4 linked regions of the Variovorax paradoxus genome follow. The protein of the gene in region 4 interacts with the protein of the main gene of each other region in a pairwise test. Links are inferred from orthologs where the notes say so. Each region holds a gene or a part of one and is shown on either strand. Other genes may lie near its edges. The genes, in order: AACL56_RS16235, dnaQ, holA and dnaE.

What was found.
Region 1: the proteins of dnaE (region 4) and AACL56_RS16235 interact in binary tests that used the Escherichia coli proteins (3 or more experiments, as listed by UniProt). The link is inferred for Variovorax paradoxus from one-to-one orthologs.
Region 2: the proteins of dnaE (region 4) and dnaQ interact in binary tests that used the Escherichia coli proteins (3 or more experiments, as listed by UniProt). The link is inferred for Variovorax paradoxus from one-to-one orthologs.
Region 3: the proteins of dnaE (region 4) and holA interact in binary tests that used the Escherichia coli proteins (3 or more experiments, as listed by UniProt). The link is inferred for Variovorax paradoxus from one-to-one orthologs.

The regions. Positions count from the first base shown.
Region 1 is NZ_LR743507.1:3,551,803-3,555,850, forward strand. Bases 700-3,644 are described here. They hold AACL56_RS16235 (pyridoxal phosphate-dependent aminotransferase), read left to right. Parts: upstream 700-1,561; coding sequence 1,562-2,728; downstream 2,729-3,644. Other genes in these bases: AACL56_RS16230 (CysB family HTH-type transcriptional regulator), read left to right, coding at 700-1,403; AACL56_RS16240 (DUF3309 family protein), read left to right, coding at 2,911-3,069; hrpA (ATP-dependent RNA helicase HrpA), read right to left, coding at 3,146-3,644. In the rest of the region: AACL56_RS16225 (sirohydrochlorin chelatase), read left to right, coding at 1-388; more of AACL56_RS16230, read left to right, coding at 462-699; more of hrpA, read right to left, coding at 3,645-4,048. UniProt on the Escherichia coli protein: Shows aminotransferase activity with methionine and histidine as substrates, and to a lesser extent also with phenylalanine.
Region 2 is NZ_LR743507.1:3,999,182-4,003,072, forward strand. What follows is about bases 1,104-3,891. They hold dnaQ (DNA polymerase III subunit epsilon), read right to left. Parts: upstream 2,965-3,891; coding sequence 2,242-2,964; downstream 1,104-2,241. Other genes in these bases: AACL56_RS18585 (peptidoglycan recognition protein family protein), read left to right, coding at 1,104-1,663; AACL56_RS18590 (hypothetical protein), read left to right, coding at 1,654-2,031; fdx (ISC system 2Fe-2S type ferredoxin), read right to left, coding at 3,050-3,388; hscA (Fe-S protein assembly chaperone HscA), read right to left, coding at 3,398-3,891. Also shown: AACL56_RS18575 (NAD(P)/FAD-dependent oxidoreductase), read right to left, coding at 1-614; AACL56_RS18580 (stereocilin), read right to left, coding at 681-803; more of AACL56_RS18585, read left to right, coding at 1,061-1,103. UniProt on the Escherichia coli protein: DNA polymerase III is a complex, multichain enzyme responsible for most of the replicative synthesis in bacteria. The epsilon subunit contain the editing function and is a proofreading 3'-5' exonuclease.
Region 3 is NZ_LR743507.1:1,088,744-1,092,635, forward strand. Bases 396-3,184 are described here. They hold holA (DNA polymerase III subunit delta), read left to right. Parts: upstream 396-1,147; coding sequence 1,148-2,221; downstream 2,222-3,184. Other genes in these bases: leuS (leucine--tRNA ligase), read left to right, coding at 396-573; lptE (LPS assembly lipoprotein LptE), read left to right, coding at 585-1,121; AACL56_RS05060 (glutamate-5-semialdehyde dehydrogenase), read left to right, coding at 2,343-3,184. In the rest of the region: more of leuS, read left to right, coding at 1-395; more of AACL56_RS05060, read left to right, coding at 3,185-3,635; gshA (glutamate--cysteine ligase), read left to right, coding at 3,771-3,892. UniProt on the Escherichia coli protein: Part of the beta sliding clamp loading complex, which hydrolyzes ATP to load the beta clamp onto primed DNA to form the DNA replication pre-initiation complex.
Region 4 is NZ_LR743507.1:2,889,619-2,894,837, reverse strand. The notes cover bases 509-4,624. They hold dnaE (DNA polymerase III subunit alpha), read right to left. Parts: upstream 4,228-4,624; coding sequence 709-4,227; downstream 509-708. Other genes in these bases: AACL56_RS13240 (sulfurtransferase), read left to right, coding at 4,374-4,624; AACL56_RS13250 (YgiW/YdeI family stress tolerance OB fold protein), read right to left, coding at 509-613. In the rest of the region: AACL56_RS13255 (TonB-dependent siderophore receptor), read left to right, coding at 1-11; more of AACL56_RS13250, read right to left, coding at 254-508; more of AACL56_RS13240, read left to right, coding at 4,625-5,165; AACL56_RS13235 (response regulator), read left to right, coding at 5,183-5,219. UniProt on the Escherichia coli protein: DNA polymerase III is a complex, multichain enzyme responsible for most of the replicative synthesis in bacteria. This DNA polymerase also exhibits 3' to 5' exonuclease activity. The alpha chain is the DNA polymerase catalytic subunit.

The sequences.
Region 1 (4,048 bases), 660 kb from region 4 along the record:
GCAGGTCCAGGGCATCGTGCTGCTGGCGCATGGGTCGCGCGACCCGCGCTGGCGCGAGCCGATCGAGGCGGTGGCGGCGCAGACGACGGCGCGCGTGCCCGATGCCCTCGTCACCTGCGCGTATCTCGAACTGGCCGCGCCCGACCTGTCGATGGCCACAGCGGCACTGATCAACGCCGGCGCCACTGCCATTCGGGTGGTTCCGCTGTTCCTGGGCATGGGCAAGCACGCCCGCGAGGACCTGCCGCGCCAAGTCGAGGCGCTGCGTCAGGCCTGGCCCCAGACCGTCTTCACGCTGGCGCGCATCGTGGGCGAAGAGCCCGAGCTGATCGGACTGCTTGCCCAGGTCGCCACTCGGGACGACGCTGAAAGCACCACCCAAAGCTGAACAAATCCGAACAGTTGCGCATTTCGATAGATTGCGAAGGCATAATGAATTCCGCAATAAGACGGAATTTGATATGAATCTGCATCAGTTCAAGTTTGTTCAGGAGGCAGTGCGCCGTAACCTGAACCTCACCGAGGCGGCCAAGGCGCTTCACACCTCCCAGCCAGGTGTTTCCAAGGCCATCATCGAACTTGAGGAAGAACTGGGCGTCGAGATCTTCGCGCGCCACGGCAAGCGCCTCAAGCGCGTCACCGAGCCGGGGCAGCATGTCATCGCCAGCATCGAACTCATCATGCGCGAGGTGGGCAACCTCAAGCGCATCGGCGAGCAGTTCAGCGCGCAGGACAGCGGCACCCTCTCCATCGCCACCACCCACACCCAGGCGCGCTATGTGCTGCCGGTGCCCGTGGCCAACCTGCGCGAGGCCTACCCCAAGGTCAACGTGAGCCTGCACCAGGGCTCGCCCGACCAGGTGGCGCGCATGGTGATCGACGAGATCGCCGAGATCGGCATCGCCACCGAATCGCTCGACGGCTATGCAGAGCTCGTCACGCTCCCCTGCTACGAATGGCAGCACGTGCTGGTGCTGCCCAAGGACCACCCGCTGGCCGCCAAGGAGCGCATTTCGCTCGAGGACCTGGCGACAGAGCCGATCATCACGTACCACCCCTCGTTCACCGGGCGCACGCGCATCGACCATGCGTTCGCCCAGAAGAAGCTCACGCCGCGCATCGCGCTGGAGGCGATCGACTCGGACGTGATCAAGACCTACGTGCGGCTGGGCCTGGGCGTGGGCATCGTGGCCGAGATGGCGGTGCGCGACGAGTCGAATGCCGACCTCGTGGTGCGCCCCATGGGCCATGTGTTCGGCCAGAACATCGCGCGGGTCGCATTCAAGCGCAGCGCCTATCTGCGCAACTTCGTCTTCAAGTTCGCCGAACTGCTGAGCGACCGGCTCGACCGCAACCTGATCGCCAAGGCGCTGAGCGGCCACCAGCAGGACTACGAGCTATAACGCGATCACCCCCAGGCTTCGCGCACTTCGTGTCGCTTCGCCAACCCCCTTCCGGGGGCAACACCTTCGGCCGGCAAAGCCGGTTCCGCGGTGCTTCTGGAAAGGGCAGCGACGAGCAAGTGGAATGTGGACCAACCGTTGAAGAAATCACGTACATCATGAGCACCTCCCCACGCACGCCCGACGTCGGCACCAAGCTGCCCTCCGTGGGCACCACCATCTTCACCGTCATGTCGGCGCTGGCCGCCGAGAAGAGCGCGGTCAACCTGGGCCAGGGCTTTCCGGATTTCAACTGCGATCCGAAGCTGCTCGAGGACGTCACGGCGGCCATGGCCGCGGGCCACAACCAGTATCCGCCGATGCCCGGCATCCCGGCGCTGCGCGATGCGATCGCGGCCAAGCTCTCGGCGATGTACGGCCACAGCTACAGCGCGGCCACCGAAATCACGGTGACCGCCGGTGCCACGCAGGCCATCATCACGGCCATCCTCGCGGTGGTGCGCCCGGGCGACGAGGTGATCGTGCTGGAGCCCTGCTACGACAGCTACGTGCCCAACATCGAGCTGGCCGGCGGCAGCGTGGTGCGCGTGCCGCTGGTGCCCGGCACCTTCCGGCCCGACTTCGGCAAGATCGCCGCCGCGCTCACGCCGCGCACGCGCGCCATCATCATCAACACGCCGCACAACCCGAGCGCCACGGTCTGGACCGAGGCCGAGATGCGCCAGCTCGAGGAACTGCTCGCGCCGACGGACGTGTTCGTGATCAGCGACGAGGTCTACGAGCACATGGTGTTCGACAGCGCCCGCCACGAAAGCGTGGCCCGCTTCCCTGGCCTGGCGGCGCGCAGCTTCATCGTGAGCAGCTTCGGCAAGACCTACCACGTCACCGGATGGAAGGTCGGCTACGTGGCGGCGCCGGCACCGCTGATGGCCGAATTCCGCAAGGTGCACCAGTTCAACGTGTTCACGGTGAACACACCCATGCAGCACGCGCTCGCCCAGTACATGGCCGAGCCGAAGCCGTACCTGGAACTGCCGGCGTTCTACCAGCGCAAGCGCGACCTGTTCGCCGCCGGCCTGGCCGAAAAGACGCGCTTCAGGCTGTTGCGCAGCGAGGGCAGCTACTTCCAGTGCGTCGACATCTCGGCGGTGAGCGACCTGTCGGAAGCCGATTTCTGCCTGTGGCTCACCAGCGAGATCGGCGTGGCCGCCATTCCGCTGTCGGCCTTCTACGGCAACGGCTTCGACCAGCGCGTGGTGCGCTTCTGCTTCGCCAAGAAGGACGAGACCCTGCTGGCAGCGCTCGACCGGCTGGCCAAGCTCTGAATATGAAGCTCGCGGCACTCATTCGATAGTGCCTGCGGGGCGTGCGCCGACGGCTGGTGGCCGCAGCGGCGACGCCCGCGGTAGGACGTTCACTGACCGCCGAAGGGGCGGCTCTCCGGCGATCCATTCGACATGGCGGGAGGAGCATGAAAGCTCATCACAACCACTGCCCTGGAGAAAACATGTCGCTCTCGTTCATTCTGCTGATCATCCTGATCTTGATACTGATCGGCGCATTGCCCAGCTGGGGCTACAGCCGGTCGTGGGGCTACGGTCCCAGCGGCGGCGTCGGCCTGATCGTGCTGATCGTCGTGATCCTCGTGCTCATGGGACGCATATAGCCCGCACCTTGGCCGGAACGCTAAATGAAAGAAGCCCGCGCAAGCGGGCTTTTTTTCGTCTGCGGCGCCCCCTTGCTCAGGCCTGAAGCTGCGCCCACGCCTTGTCGAGCCGCTTCACGCTCACCGGCTGCGGCGTGCGCAGTTCCTGCGCGAAGAAGCTCACGCGCAGTTCCTCCAGCAGCCAGCGGAACTCGAGCATGCGGTCGTCCACCACGCCCTTGCGCTCCGCCACCAGTCGCCAGTAGCGCTGGTCCTGGGGCTTCAGTTCGACCAGCTTGGCGGCGTCGCGTGCAGGGTCGGCGCGCAGCTTGTCCAGGCGCAGCACGATGGCCTTCAGGTAGCGCGCGAAGTGCTGCAGCTGCGTCCAGGGTGCATCGGCAATAAAGCGCTTGCCGACAAGGCGCTGCAGTTGCTGCGCGGCGTCCTGCACCGCGTCGGGCTGGATCTTGGTGTCCTTGATCTTGCGCGCCGCCGCGGCGTACTCGACGAGGATGGTGCCGGCCAGCCGCGCCACCTCGTTGGCGATGAGCGTGAGCCGGCCGCGGCCCTCCTCGAGCCGCTTCTTGAAGGCGAACTCGTCGGTGGGCAGCGGCTCCTGCAGGAAGGCGCGGTCGATCGCCACGTCGATGATCTGCGTGCGCAGTTCCTCGGAAGTGCCCAGCGGCATGTAGGCCACCGACATCTTCTGCAGGTCGGGGATGTTCTTCTCGAGGTACTTCAGCGCGTCCTTCAGCTGCAGCGCGAACAGGCGGCGCAGGCCGGCGCGGTGCTTCGCTGCCGCCACGGCGGGCTCGTCGAACACCTCGATGGTCACCGCATCGCCTTCGTCGCGCAGCGCCGGGAAACCGATGAGCAACTGCGAACCGCGCCGCACCTCCATCAGCTCGGGCAACTCGCCGAAGGTCCATGCCGTGTAGCGCTGGCCGGCCGGCAGCGCAGCGGGCGCAGGCGCGGGTGCCGCCGTCGACGGCGTCCTGGC
Region 2 (3,891 bases), 1.1 Mb from region 4 along the record:
GCCCCCAGGCCTGCGGCATTGACAACGCTGCGGCAGCGCAGCGCCGTACCGTCCTCCGCTATCAGCACAATAGCGCCGCCCGTGCATTCGGCGCGGCTGACTGGCGATTTCAGAGCGAGCATTCCGCCTGCATTTTCGAGATCGCCGAGGAGGCTCAGCATGAATGCATGGCTGTCGACGATGCCGGTGCTCGGCGAATTCAGTGCGGCCACGCAGTGCAGCTGCGGCTCCAGCGCAATGGCCTGTTGCGCGGTAAGCAGTTCGAGATCGTCGACGCCGTTGGCCGCAGCCTTGGCACGGATCGCTTCGAGCTGCTCGGCTTGTTCGGGCGATGTGGCCACGATGAACTTGCCACAGCGCCTGTGCGGCACGCCGCGCTCTGCTGCATAGTCGTACAGCAGGTGCTTGCCCTCCACGCAAAGCTTCGCCTTGAGCGAACCCTGAGGGTAGTAGATGCCGGCGTGAATGACCTCGCTGTTGCGCGAACTCGTCCCAGTGCCGATGGCGCCTTCCGACTCGAGAACCAGCACTTCACGGCCGGCGAGCGCCAAAGCGCGCCCTACCGCCAGCCCCACCACGCCACCGCCGATGACGGCGCAATCAATTTCGTCCATTTCGCGAGCTTAGCTCGGCTCGCGCGCAGAGCCGCGGAGAGTCTTTGCCCGAAGGCTCGGCAATGATCAGGTGGCTGTGGGCGGCGGCTCGGGATCGGTAGGCTCGTCGGGCGCCGTGTCCGGACCTTCGTCGGGTTCGACGGGCAGGTCCGGGGTGACCGGGGTCGGCAGATCGGGATGTGTGGTCATGGTCTTGCTCCTTTCCTGTCGCTTCTAGGCCGATGGAGCAACCGGTGCGCCAGCACCTTGCTGGACTTGCCGTCGGCGCGGACCGACAACGCAGCCCAAATCGCCCCCCGATGTGACACCCTCATGAAGCCGCCCCATCGCCCTTCACTGTTAAATCGCGTTACCACTGCGGTTTGGGGATCCGTGATCGATGTGCTGTACTTTGCAGAGCGCGGGCCACCGACGAGCGCTGCAAATTCAAGGGAGGAGAAACAACAATGCCCACCATCGACGCCAACGGGATGCTGGTCGACCCGAAGGTGATTCCCAGGCGGTCCTCGGGAATCGAGCACGGCGCCTTGCCCAGCGTGCTGGCCATCGTGGTCCACCAGACCGACTCGCCTACCGCCGAATCCACCCTCAGCGGTTATCAGGCAGGCGGCAACGGCGCTCACTTCCTGATCGACAAGAACGGGCAGATTTACCAGACGGCCAGCCTGTTCGCTCGTTGCTACCACGTGGGCAAGCTGATCAAGTCGAAATGCCTGACGGTGAACAAGAGCAGTTGCGACACGGCTGCGATGGCCAAGATGCTCGCCATGTCATGGACGCGCCAGATCAACGCCATAGACGCGCACGAGCGCGCGAAGCCTTACCCCGACCGCTATCCGGTCAACGACGATTCGATCGGCATCGAGCTTGTCGGCATGCACATCGACGATGACAGCTACGAGGCGGTGACGGCGGCCCAGAATGCGTCGCTTCAATGGCTGATAGATGCCCTTTATGCGCAGTTCGACCTGAAATCGAGCGACGTCTACCGGCATCCGGCCGTTTCCTACAAGAATCCCGGCGAAGCGAGTTCGGCGGTATGGAAGTGAGAGCAGGCGTCCTGACGCTGCTGGCGGGCGCGGTGCTGCTCGCTTCCTGCGCAACACGCAACTCAGCGTTCAGCAACATCTACGTCGCCGACTTCCACACCGATGCCCCAGCCTCCTGCCGTGCGTCGGACGTGCCGCGCAGCCACAGCAAGGCCCAGGAATTCTTCTCTCGCGCAAAAGAGGTCGACTACAAGACGCTGCACGACCACTACGAGCAAGCGCCCTGCTATGCGGAGGGCACGCTGACCCGGCAAGGCCGTTCGTGCGACTGGCGAATTCGGGCTGGCGCCACTGGCTCGGTCCAATGCGCAGAACAGAATCTGTACTTCGCGTGCGACACCTGCGACGACCTGTTCGATTCGAAATAGCCTCTAGAAAAAGCCAGAGACCGAAAGCGAACGGGCAAGAAAAAAGCGACTTGGAAATCCAAGTCGCTTTTTGTTTGGTGGGCGGTGGAGGTTTCGAACCTCCGACCCCAGCAGTGTGAATGCTGTGCTCTACCCCTGAGCTAACCGCCCTGAGACACTGCTTTTAAGTTCAGCATCTTGAACACGTATCGCGTTGTGCGAAGCCTCAGATTATGCCACAGGTTTTTCGCTGTTTTGGCGAAACAACGTGCGACCACCGCTTGATTTGTCGAGCTGCGTCAAAACCGCATCGTGCGCGGCCAGTTCCTGCTCGCCCGCGAAGATCACCGGCAGCTCGAACTGGCTCAAGTCGATGGCGACCACCGTGGTGCCCTGCACGGGTTCGGTGGACGCCACGTCGATCAACAGCGCATCCTGTCCACGCGTGAGGTTGATGTAGACGTCGGCCAGCAGTTGCGCATCGAGCTTGGCGCCGTGGAAGGTCCGGTTGGAGCGGTCGACACCGAAGCGGTCGCACAGCGCATCGAGCGAATTGCGCTTGCCCGGGTAGACCTGCTTGGCCATGGCCAGCGTGTCGGTCACTTCGCTGACGAAGGTGCGCAATGGCGGCAGGCCCGCGCGCTCGAATTCCTTGTTGAGGAATCCGACGTCGAACGCCGCGTTGTGAATGATCAACTCCGCCCCGCGCAGGTACTCGACGACGTCGTTGGCCAAGGTAGCGAACTTCGGCTTGTCCCGCAGGAAGTCGGTGGTGAGCCCGTGCACCTTGAGCGCGTCTTCATGGCTCTCGCGCTCGGGGTTGAAGTAGATGTGCAGGTCGTTGCCCGTGAGCTTGCGGTTGAACAGTTCGACGCAGCCAAGCTCGATCACCCGATCGCCGTTCTCCGCGGAAAGGCCGGTGGTCTCGGTATCGAGAACGATCAGGCGACTCATGCGTGCCCCCTGGCTCGGCACTTCGTACCCTCGCCGCCCCGCACGGGGAAGCGAGCCTGCCTGGGGCGAACAAGCGCTGCGCTCATCAGTGGTTTTCCTTGGCGTGGTTGATCGAATACTTGGGAATCTCGACCGTCACATTCTCCTGCGCCAGGATGGCCTGGCAACTCAGGCGCGACTGCGGCTCGAGACCCCAGGCGCGATCGAGCAGGTCTTCCTCGCCCTCTTCCGCTTCGTTGAGCGAATTGAAGCCTTCCCGCACGATGACGTGGCAGGTGGTGCAGGCGCAGCTCATCTCGCAGGCGTGCTCGATGTTGATGTCGTGGTCGAGCAGCGCCTCGCAGATCGAGGTGCCCGCGGGCGCGGTGATTTCGGCGCCTTGCGGGCAGTACTCGGGATGCGGGTAGATCTTGATCGTGGGCATGTCGTTGTTCTAGAGGGATTCGACCTTGCGACCGGCAAGCGCGCGCGCAATGCCCGCGTTCATGCGTTGTGCGGCGAAGGCTTCGGTGTCGTCGGCCAGCTTCTTGGTCGCGGCCTCGATCGCGGCCGCATCGCTGCCCTTCGCGGCCTCGCGCAGTTGCGCCATCGAACCATCGATGACGGCGCGCTCTTCGCCGGTGAGCAGGTCACCGTCGGCGTCGAGTGCGCTCCGGGTTGCCAGCAGCATGCGCTCGGCATCCACGCGGGCTTCGACCAGCGCGCGGGCCTGCATGTCCTGCTGTGCAGTGGAAAAGCTTTCCTGCAGCATGGTCGCGATCTGGTCGTCCGAGAGGCCGTAGGACGGCTTGACCGCCACGCTCGCCTCGACACCGCTGGCCTGCTCCTTTGCGCTCACGCTCAGCAGGCCGTCGGCGTCGACCGTGAAGGTCACGCGAATGCGTGCCGCGCCCGCTGCCATCGGCGGAATGCCTCGGAGCGTGAAGC
Region 3 (3,892 bases), 1.8 Mb from region 4 along the record:
CGGGTGTGGAACTTCGGCGTGGCGCAGGCCGAGTCCGCGCGCACGGCCATCGCCGGACAGGCTTTCGGCAAGGGCGCCCAGGCGCTGCGCCGCGAGGTGCACACGGTGCTGCGCCAGGTCGACTACGACTACCAGCGCATGCAATACAACACGGTGGTGTCGGGCGCTATGAAGCTGCTCAACGCGCTGGAAGGCTTCAAGCCCGATGGCGGCTCCGGCGACGCCGCGGCGGTGCGAGAGGGCTTCGGCATCCTGCTGCGCTGCCTCTACCCGGCCACGCCGCACATCGCGCAGCAGCTCTGGAGCGAGCTCGGCTACGACGAGGACCTGGGCGGCCTGCTCGACGCGGCCTGGCCCACGGTCGACGTGGGCGCGCTGGTGCAGGACGAGATCGAGCTGATGCTGCAGGTCAACGGCAAGCTGCGCGGCAAGCTCAGCGTGCCGGCCGGCGCATCGAAGGACGAGATCGAGAAGCTCGCGCTGGCCTGCGACGACTTCGTCACTTTTGCCGAAGGCGCGCAACCCAAGCGCGTGATCGTGGTTCCCGGCCGCCTGGTCAACGTGGTCATTTGAACGGCTCAAGCATGAACACTCGCAATGCCTCGCTGCCGCGCCGCGGCTTTCTCCTCGGTCTGACGGCGGCGGGCGCGTCGCTCGGCCTGGCCGGCTGCGGCTTCGAGCTGCGCAAGGCGCCAGTCTTCGCGTTCAAGACGCTGTCGGTGTCGGGCAGCGACGCGCTGCTCAAGTCGGCGATGATCAACCAGATACGGCGCGAACTGCGGGCCACCGGAACGGTGACTGTGTTGTCGGCGGAAGACGCCGCCAAGGCCGATGTGGTGCTGGAAATCCTGGGCGAGGATCGAACCCGCTTTGTGATTTCTACCAATTCGGCAGGCCTGGTGCGCGAAGTCCAGCTTCAGCTGCGTGTCCGATTCCGCCTGCATACACCGGGCGGCAAGGACCTGCTGCCCGCCACCGAGGTCTCGCAGACGCGCGACCTGAGCTTCAACGAAACCAACGCCCTGGCCAAGGAAGGCGAAGCCGACCTGCTGTTCCGCGACATGCAATCGGATATCGCGCAGCAGTTGATGCGCCGCCTGGCCGCGGTCAAGGAACTCTGAGCCCGCGCTCCGGCAACCCGATCTCCATGCAACTTGCCAGTGCCCAACTCGGGGCCCACCTGCAGAAGGGCCTCAAGCCGCTCTACACGATCCATGGCGACGAGCCGCTGCTCGCGCAGGAAGCGGCCGACGCCATCCGCGCCGCGGCGCGCGCGCAGGGCTACACCGAGCGCAGCTCGTACACCGTGGCCGGCGCGCATTTCGACTGGAGCGCGGTGCTCGCCGCGGGCGGCTCGCTCTCGCTGTTCGCCGACAAGCAGATCGTCGAGATACGCATTCCGTCGGGCAAGCCCGGCAAGGACGGCAGCGCGGCATTGCAGCAGCTGGCCGAATCGGCCCCCGGCAACGACAGCACGCTCACGCTGGTGATGCTGCCGAGGCTGGACAAGGCCACGCGAACCGGCGCATGGTTCTCGGCGCTGGAGAACAACGGCGCGAGCATCCAGGTCGACCCGATCGAGCGCAGCGCGCTGCCCCAATGGATCGCGCAGCGCCTGGGCCACCAGGGCCAGCGCGTGATGCCCGGCGACGAAGGCCAGCGCACGCTGCAGTTCTTCGCCGATCGCGTGGAGGGCAACCTGCTGGCCGCGCACCAGGAAATCCAGAAGCTCGCGCTGCTGCACCCGGCGGGCGAGCTGAGCTGGGAGCAGGTCGAGGGCGCGGTCAACAACGTGGCGCGCTACGACGTGTTCAAGCTGTCGGAGGCCGTGCTGGCGGGCAACCCGCAGCGCGTGGCGCGGATGCTCGATGGCCTGCAGGCCGAAGGCGAGGCCGAGGTGCTGGTGCACTACACGATCGCCGAAGACATCCGTGCGCTCAAGCGCGTGAAGGACGCCATGGCCTCCGGCCGCCCGCTGCCGATGGCATTGCGCGAGAACCGCATCTGGGGGCCGCGCGAACGTGCCTTCGAGCGCGTGCTGCCGCGGCTCGACGACCGCATGCTGGCGCGACTGCTGCGTGCGGCGCACCTCGTGGATGGCATCGTGAAGGGCCTCAAGCAACCCGACTGGCCCGCCAGCGGCTGGCAGGCCTTGCAGCGGCTTGCACTGATGCTGTGCCGCGCGTGCAGCAGCGCGGCCCCGCCGCCGCGCAGGGCCTGAGGCTGGAACCCCCGCGAACCGGCTTCGCCGGGCCGTGGGTGTTGCCCTCTGGAAGGAGTTGGAGAGGCGACACGAAATGCGCGAAGCCTGCGGGTCATCCAAATGCAGGAAAATGCCGGGCATGAACGCGTTCAACGTCAGCGAGCACATGCAGACCCTCGGTCTGCAAGCCAAAGCAGCTGCATTCCTCATGGCCCGAGCGGATGCAGCTACCAAAAACATAGCATTGAAGGCGCTTGCCAAGCGTCTTCGCGAAGCCGGCCCTGTGCTGGCGGTCGCCAACCAAAAAGACCTGGAGCGCGCCACGGCCGCGGGCCTGTCGGCGCCGATGGTCGATCGCCTCAAGCTCACGCCCAAGGTCATCGAGACCGTTGCCCTCGGTTGCGAGCAACTGGCCGGCATGGCCGACGTGATCGGCGAGATCATCGGCATGAAGCAGCAGCCCAGCGGCATCCGCGTGGGCCAGATGCGCGTGCCGATCGGCGTGTTCGGGATGATCTACGAGAGCCGGCCCAACGTGACCATCGAGGCCGCTAGCCTGGCCATCAAGAGCGGCAACGCCGCCATCCTGCGCGGCGGTTCGGAAGCCATCGAATCGAACAAGGCGCTGGCGCTGCTGGTGTCCGAGGCACTGGCCGAGGCCGGCCTGCCGGTCGACGCGGTGCAACTGGTGCAGACCACCGACCGCGAAGCCGTCGGCCAGCTCATCGCCATGCCCGAATTCGTCGATGTGATCATTCCGCGCGGCGGCAAGGGCTTGATCGAGCGCATCAGCCGCGACGCCAAGGTGCCCGTCATCAAGCACCTGGACGGCAATTGCCACGTCTACGTGGACGACACGGCCGAGTTCGCCATGGCGCTGCGCATCGTCGACAACGCCAAGACGCAGAAGTACAGCCCGTGCAACGCCGCGGAAGGCCTGCTCGTGTCGGCCGCGGTGGCCGACGATTTCCTGCCTGAGATCGCGGCCATCTTCGCGGCCAAGGGCGTGGAGATGCGCTGCGACCCGGCCGCCGCCGCCATCCTGCGCGCTGAGGGTGCCGCGAGCCCGCAGGCCAAGGTGGTCGATGCCGTCGAGTCCGACTGGTCCGAGGAATACCTCGCGGCGGTCATCAGCATCAAGGTGGTGGCCGGCGTGGACGAGGCCATCGCGCACATCAACCGCTATTCGAGCCACCACACCGACGCGATCGTCACGCGCGACCACGTGCATGCGCAGCGTTTCCTGCGCGAGGTCGATTCGGCCAGCGTGATGGTCAATGCGAGCACGCGCTTCGCGGATGGCTTCGAGTTCGGGCTGGGCGCCGAAATCGGCATCAGCACCGACAAGTTCCACGCCCGCGGACCGGTGGGCATCGAAGGACTGACCTCGCTCAAGTACGTCGTGCTCGGGCAGGGCGAAGTCCGCAGCTGAGGCATTGCCGTGCAAGGCGGACCGGTCGAACCAAGTCTGCCGCGCAGGCCCTGCACGGTCTTGTCATTGGGGCGGCCATCCCCAAATCCTACAATTCCGCTCCACCTTTAAGCACAAAACCAACAAGGCCGCCGCATGGTTCCGCATCTCGTCACCGCCCTGACCGGCCCGATCAACGAACTGGAGCAGCGGGTGCTCGACTCGATGCCTGCCATCGAACGCTGGTTCCGGCTCGAATGGATGGAGCACACGCCGCC
Region 4 (5,219 bases):
ACAGCTGGTAGGCAGGAGGAACCCTTCGCGCTTTCGCTGCGAGCCGCCGGTGCGAATGACCGGCGGCACCAGCGACGCGATGGGCATCCAGGTCGAAGCGCTCAGCGGCAATGGCACGTGCCCGAGTTACGTGCTTCGGCGCCTTGTTCCTAGGGGTGCAAAAGGTGTCGGCGCACCCCGACCGAGCGCCAGCCGCATGCCACCGACGACGCGCTCGCGCAGCACGAGCAGGCCGCCGCCAGGGCGCGCAAGGTCAGCGCAACACGCTGAGCCGCTTCACGTCGAGTTCGGTCTTGCCGGTGAGGCGGTCCTTGTCGAACTCGCCGGTGAGCTCGACGCGCACCTTGTCGTCGATCTTCACGCCGGGCGGGAAGTGCTTGGCGTCGATCTCGACCCTCATGCGGCCGGTGTCGTCGGCAAAGGTGTAGTGCTCGCCGCCATCGTGCGACACGATGAAGCCACGCACCGTGGCATGCTGGTCGTCCTGGCCGGTCTCCAGCAGCTGCTTCACGCTCAGCGCCGGCACGGTGCTCGGGCCTGAGTACTGGGCGGATGCAGCGAAAGGCAGCGCCAGCGCGAGAGCCAGCGTGCATGCAACGGTCGATTTCTTCATGGCGATTTCCTCCTTGAATTGCAGGATTGCAAAGCGGGGAGGATCGTAGCGAGCCCTCGAATGGGCCCACATCGCCGAAGCACTTGATCGATCGATCAGTCGTAGACGATCAGTGCCTTGCCCGCTTCCGCCTGCGCGGTCCAGCTGGCGAGCGCGGCATCGGTCGGAAAGAACTTCGCGCGTTCGCCCAGTTGCAGCTCGACCTGCGCGCCAGCACGCGCCATCGACAGGCGCACCGGCAGGCCCTGGATCAGGTCGCCCACCTCGGTCTGCTCGGTGCGCGGCGGAAAGTCCTTCAGCAGGCGCGCGATGTCGGGCGCCTTGCCGTTCACCGCGACGCGCAGGAACTTGCCGAAGCGGCAGCGCGCCGAGGCCAGGTCCCACACCTGCTGCACCTGGAAGCGCGCCTCGAAGCCGCCGCGCGCCGGTTGCAGCCGGCCGCTGACGATGACGAGTTCGTCGTCCTTCAGCGTGTTGCGGTTGGCGTTGATCAGCGCCTCGTCGGCCGTGGCGTCGATGGCTTCCGACTTGTCGTCGAGCTTGAAGATCGCGAGCCGGCCGCGCTGGCCGTTGATCACGCGGAAGTCGCTCACGATGCCGGCGATCACCTGCTGGTCGCGGCTGTCGAGCAGGTCGCCGATCTCGCGCTTGCAGAAGCGGCGCACCTCGTGCGAGACCTCGTCGAATAGGTGGCCCGACAGGTAGAAGCCGATGGCCGTCTTTTCGAGCGTCAGACGCTCCTTCACGCCCCAGGGCGTGGCGTCGACCAGGTCGGGCTCGGCGGTGGCGGAGCCGTGCTCGCAGTCGCCGAAGATGTCGGCCTGCGATGCGTTGGCCGCGGTGGCGTTCGCGAACTCGAAGGCGCGATCGACCGACGCGAGCAGCGACGCGCGGTTCTGCTGGATCGTGTCGAACGCGCCTGCCTTGATGAGCGCCTCGACCGTGCGCTTGTTGATGCGCTGGCGATCGATGCGCACGCAGAAGTCGAACAGGCTCTTGAACGTCCCGCCCTCCTCGCGCGCGCGGACCACGGCCTCGACCGCGAGCTGGCCAGTGCCCTTGACGGCCCCAAGGCCATAGCGGATCACCTTGTTGGTGACCGGCTCGAAGCGGTAGTTGCCGCGGTTCACGTCCGGCGGCTCGAAGGTGATGCCGAAGTTCTTCTGGGCATCCTCGAACAGCAGCTTGAGCTTGTCCGTGTCGTCCATTTCCACGGTCATGTTGGCGCAGAAGAACTCGGCCGTGTAGTGGACCTTGAGCCAGCCCGTGTGGTACGCCAGCAGCGAGTAGGCGGCGGCGTGCGACTTGTTGAAGCCGTAGCCCGCGAACTTCTCCATCAGGTCGAAGATTTCGTCGGCCTTGTCCTGCGCGATGCCATGCGTGGCCAGCGCGCCCGCGCGGAATTTCTCGCGGTGCTCGGCCATCTCCTCGAGCTTCTTCTTGCCCATGGCGCGGCGCAGCAGGTCGGCGCCGCCGAGCGAATAGCCGCCCAGGATCTGCGCGGTCTGCATCACCTGCTCCTGGTAGACCATGATCCCGTAGGTCTCGGAGAGCATCTCGGCCACGGCCGGGTGCGGGTACTCGACGTCCTCGCGGCCGTGCTTGCGTGCCACGAAGCTCGGAATCAGGTCCATTGGACCCGGCCGGTACAGCGCGTTCAGCGCGATCAGGTCTTCGAGGCGCGTGGGGCGCGCGTCCTTCAGCATGCCCTGCATCCCGCGCGATTCGAACTGGAACACGGCCTCGGTCTTGCCGTCGGAGAACAGCCGGTAGGTGGCGCCGTCGTTCAGCGGGATGTTCTCGAACGCGAAGTTCTCCTGGCCCTTGTGGCGCTTCATGATGAACTCGCGCGCGATCTCCAGGATCGTGAGCGTGGCCAGCCCCAGAAAGTCGAACTTCACGAGACCGATGGCCTCCACGTCGTCCTTGTCGTACTGGCTCACCGCCGACTCGCTGCCCGGCTGCTGGTAGAGCGGGCAGAAGTCGGTGAGCTTGCCCGGCGCGATGAGCACGCCGCCGGCGTGCATGCCGATGTTGCGGGTCATGCCTTCGAGCTTCTGCGCGAGCTCGACCAGCATCTTCACTTCTTCTTCCTTCTCGATGCGTTCCGCGAGCTGCGGCTCCATCTCGATGGCGTAGTTGTTCTTGTCGCCTTCGATCTTCTTCTCGGGCGGGTACTGCAGCGTGACCGACATGCCGGGCTTGTTCGGTATCAGCTTGCTGATGCCGTCGCAGAACATGTAGCTCATGTCGAGCACGCGGCCCACGTCGCGGATGGCCGCGCGCGCGGCCATGGTGCCGAAGGTGGCGATCTGGCTGACGGCGTTGCGGCCGTACTTGTCCTTCACGTAGTCGATCACGCGATCGCGGTTGCCCTGGCAGAAGTCGATGTCGAAGTCGGGCATCGAGACGCGCTCGGGGTTCAGGAAGCGTTCGAACAGCAGCTTGTATTCGAGCGGATCGAGGTCGGTGATCTTCAGCGCATAGGCCACCAGCGAGCCGGCGCCCGAGCCCCGGCCCGGGCCCACCGGGCAGCCGTTTTCCTTCGCCCACTTGATGAAGTCACCCACGATCAGGAAGTAGCCGGGGAATCCCATGTTCAGGATCGTGTTGATCTCGAACTCGAGGCGCTCCACATACCGCGGCCGCTCGGCATCACGCTTGGCTGCGTCTGGATAGAGGTGGGCAAGGCGCGCTTCCAGTCCCTCAAACGACTCCTGCCGGAAAAAATCACCGATCGGCATGCGCACGCCCTCTGCGATGAAGGGCGTCGGAAAGTCGGGCAGCTGCGGCTTGCCCAGCACCAGCGTGAGGTTGCAACGCTTGGCGATCTCGACCGTATTGGCCAGCGCGCTCGGCACGTCGGCGAACAGCGCCTGCATCTCGGCGGTCGACTTGAAATACTGTTCTTCGGTGAACCGGCGCACCCGGCGCGGGTTGCCGAGGATCTCGCCTTCGGAGATGCACACGCGCGCCTCGTGCGCCTCGTAGTCCTCGCGCGCGGCGAACTGCACCGGGTGCGTGGCGACCACCGGCAGCTTGAGCCGCGCCGCGAGCTTCACCGCGGCAACCACGTGCGGCTCGTCTTCGGGGCGGCCGGCGCGCTGCAGCTCGATGTAGAAGCGATGCGTGAAGATGCCGGCCAGCTTCAGCGCCAGTTCGGCGGCGCGCTCGCCCTGCCCCTGCAGCAGCGGCTGGCCCAGCGGCCCGGCCTGCGCGCCCGACAGGGCGATCAGCCCGCCCGACAGTTCCTCGATCCATGCGAGCTTGCAGGCCGCCTGCGACTGGCCGCGGCCCACGTTCTGCGTCCAGGCGCGCGCCAGCAGCTCGGACAGGTTCAGGTAACCCTCCATGCTCTGCACGAGCAGCACGATGCGGGTGAGCGCGCCGGGCTCCTTGCCCAGGCCGTCCACGAACACTTCGGCGCCGATCACGGGCTTGACGCCCTTGCCCCGGCCCTGCTTGTAGAACTTGACGGCCCCGAACAGGTTGTTCAGGTCGGTGATCGCCAGCGCAGGCTGGCCATCGCCCGCCGCGGCCTTGACGACTTCGTCGATTCGGTTGGTGCCGTCGACGACGGAAAATTCGGTGTGCAGGCGCAGGTGGACAAACATGCGGTCATTGTAGAAACCAGCGCCTCCACGATGTGAGTTGACGACCCGGACTTTCACTGCTTGCCTGCCGCTTCGCGGGCGCCGCCTCCCGCGGGAGAGACCCGCCGGCACGGGGCGGCCCCGGCGCCAACCTAGAATCCCGCCCCGTGCAAGAGATTTTGAATATCGCCGCCTACAAGTTCGTAGGCATAGACGACAGCGCCGAGCTGCGCGAAGACCTGCGCGCCCGCGCGCTGGACATGGGGCTCATGGGCACGATCCTGATCGCGCCAGAGGGTATCAACCTGTTTCTGGCGGGCACCGCGGACGGCGTCCGCGCATTCCTGGCCCACCTGCGCGCCGACGCGCGCTTCGCCGACCTCGAGGCCAAGGAAAGCTGGTCGGCTGCGCAGCCGTTCCGGCGCATGCTGGTCAAGCTCAAGCGCGAGATCATCCGCATGGACCATCCGGCCATCCAGCCCGCCGCGGGCCGGGCGCCCGGCGTGGACGCGCCGACGCTCAAGCGCTGGCTCGACCAGGGCCACGACGACGAGGGCCGCGAGATCGCCCTGCTCGACACCCGCAACGGCTTCGAGGTCGACGAAGGCACCTTCGACGGCGCGATCGACTGGCGCATCACCAAGTTCACCGAGTTCCCGCCCGCGCTGAAGGAGCACCGCGCCGATTTCGCGGGCAAGACGGTGGTGAGCTTCTGCACCGGCGGCATCCGCTGCGAGAAGGCCGCGATCCTGATGCGTGAGGAAGGCATCGAGCACGTGCTGCAGCTCGAGGGCGGCATCCTCAAGTACTTCGAGGAAGTGGGCGGCGCGCACTACCACGGCGACTGCTTCGTGTTCGACGGTCGCCGCGCACTGGCGCCCGACCTGAGCGCACGCGCGGCCGACGCGAGCGCACGCGCGTCGGAAGACGTCGACCTGAACCTCGGCCTGAAGAAGTAACCGAGCGGCAGCCGGCCATGCGCATCCTCCTGGTGGAAGACGAACTGGACATGG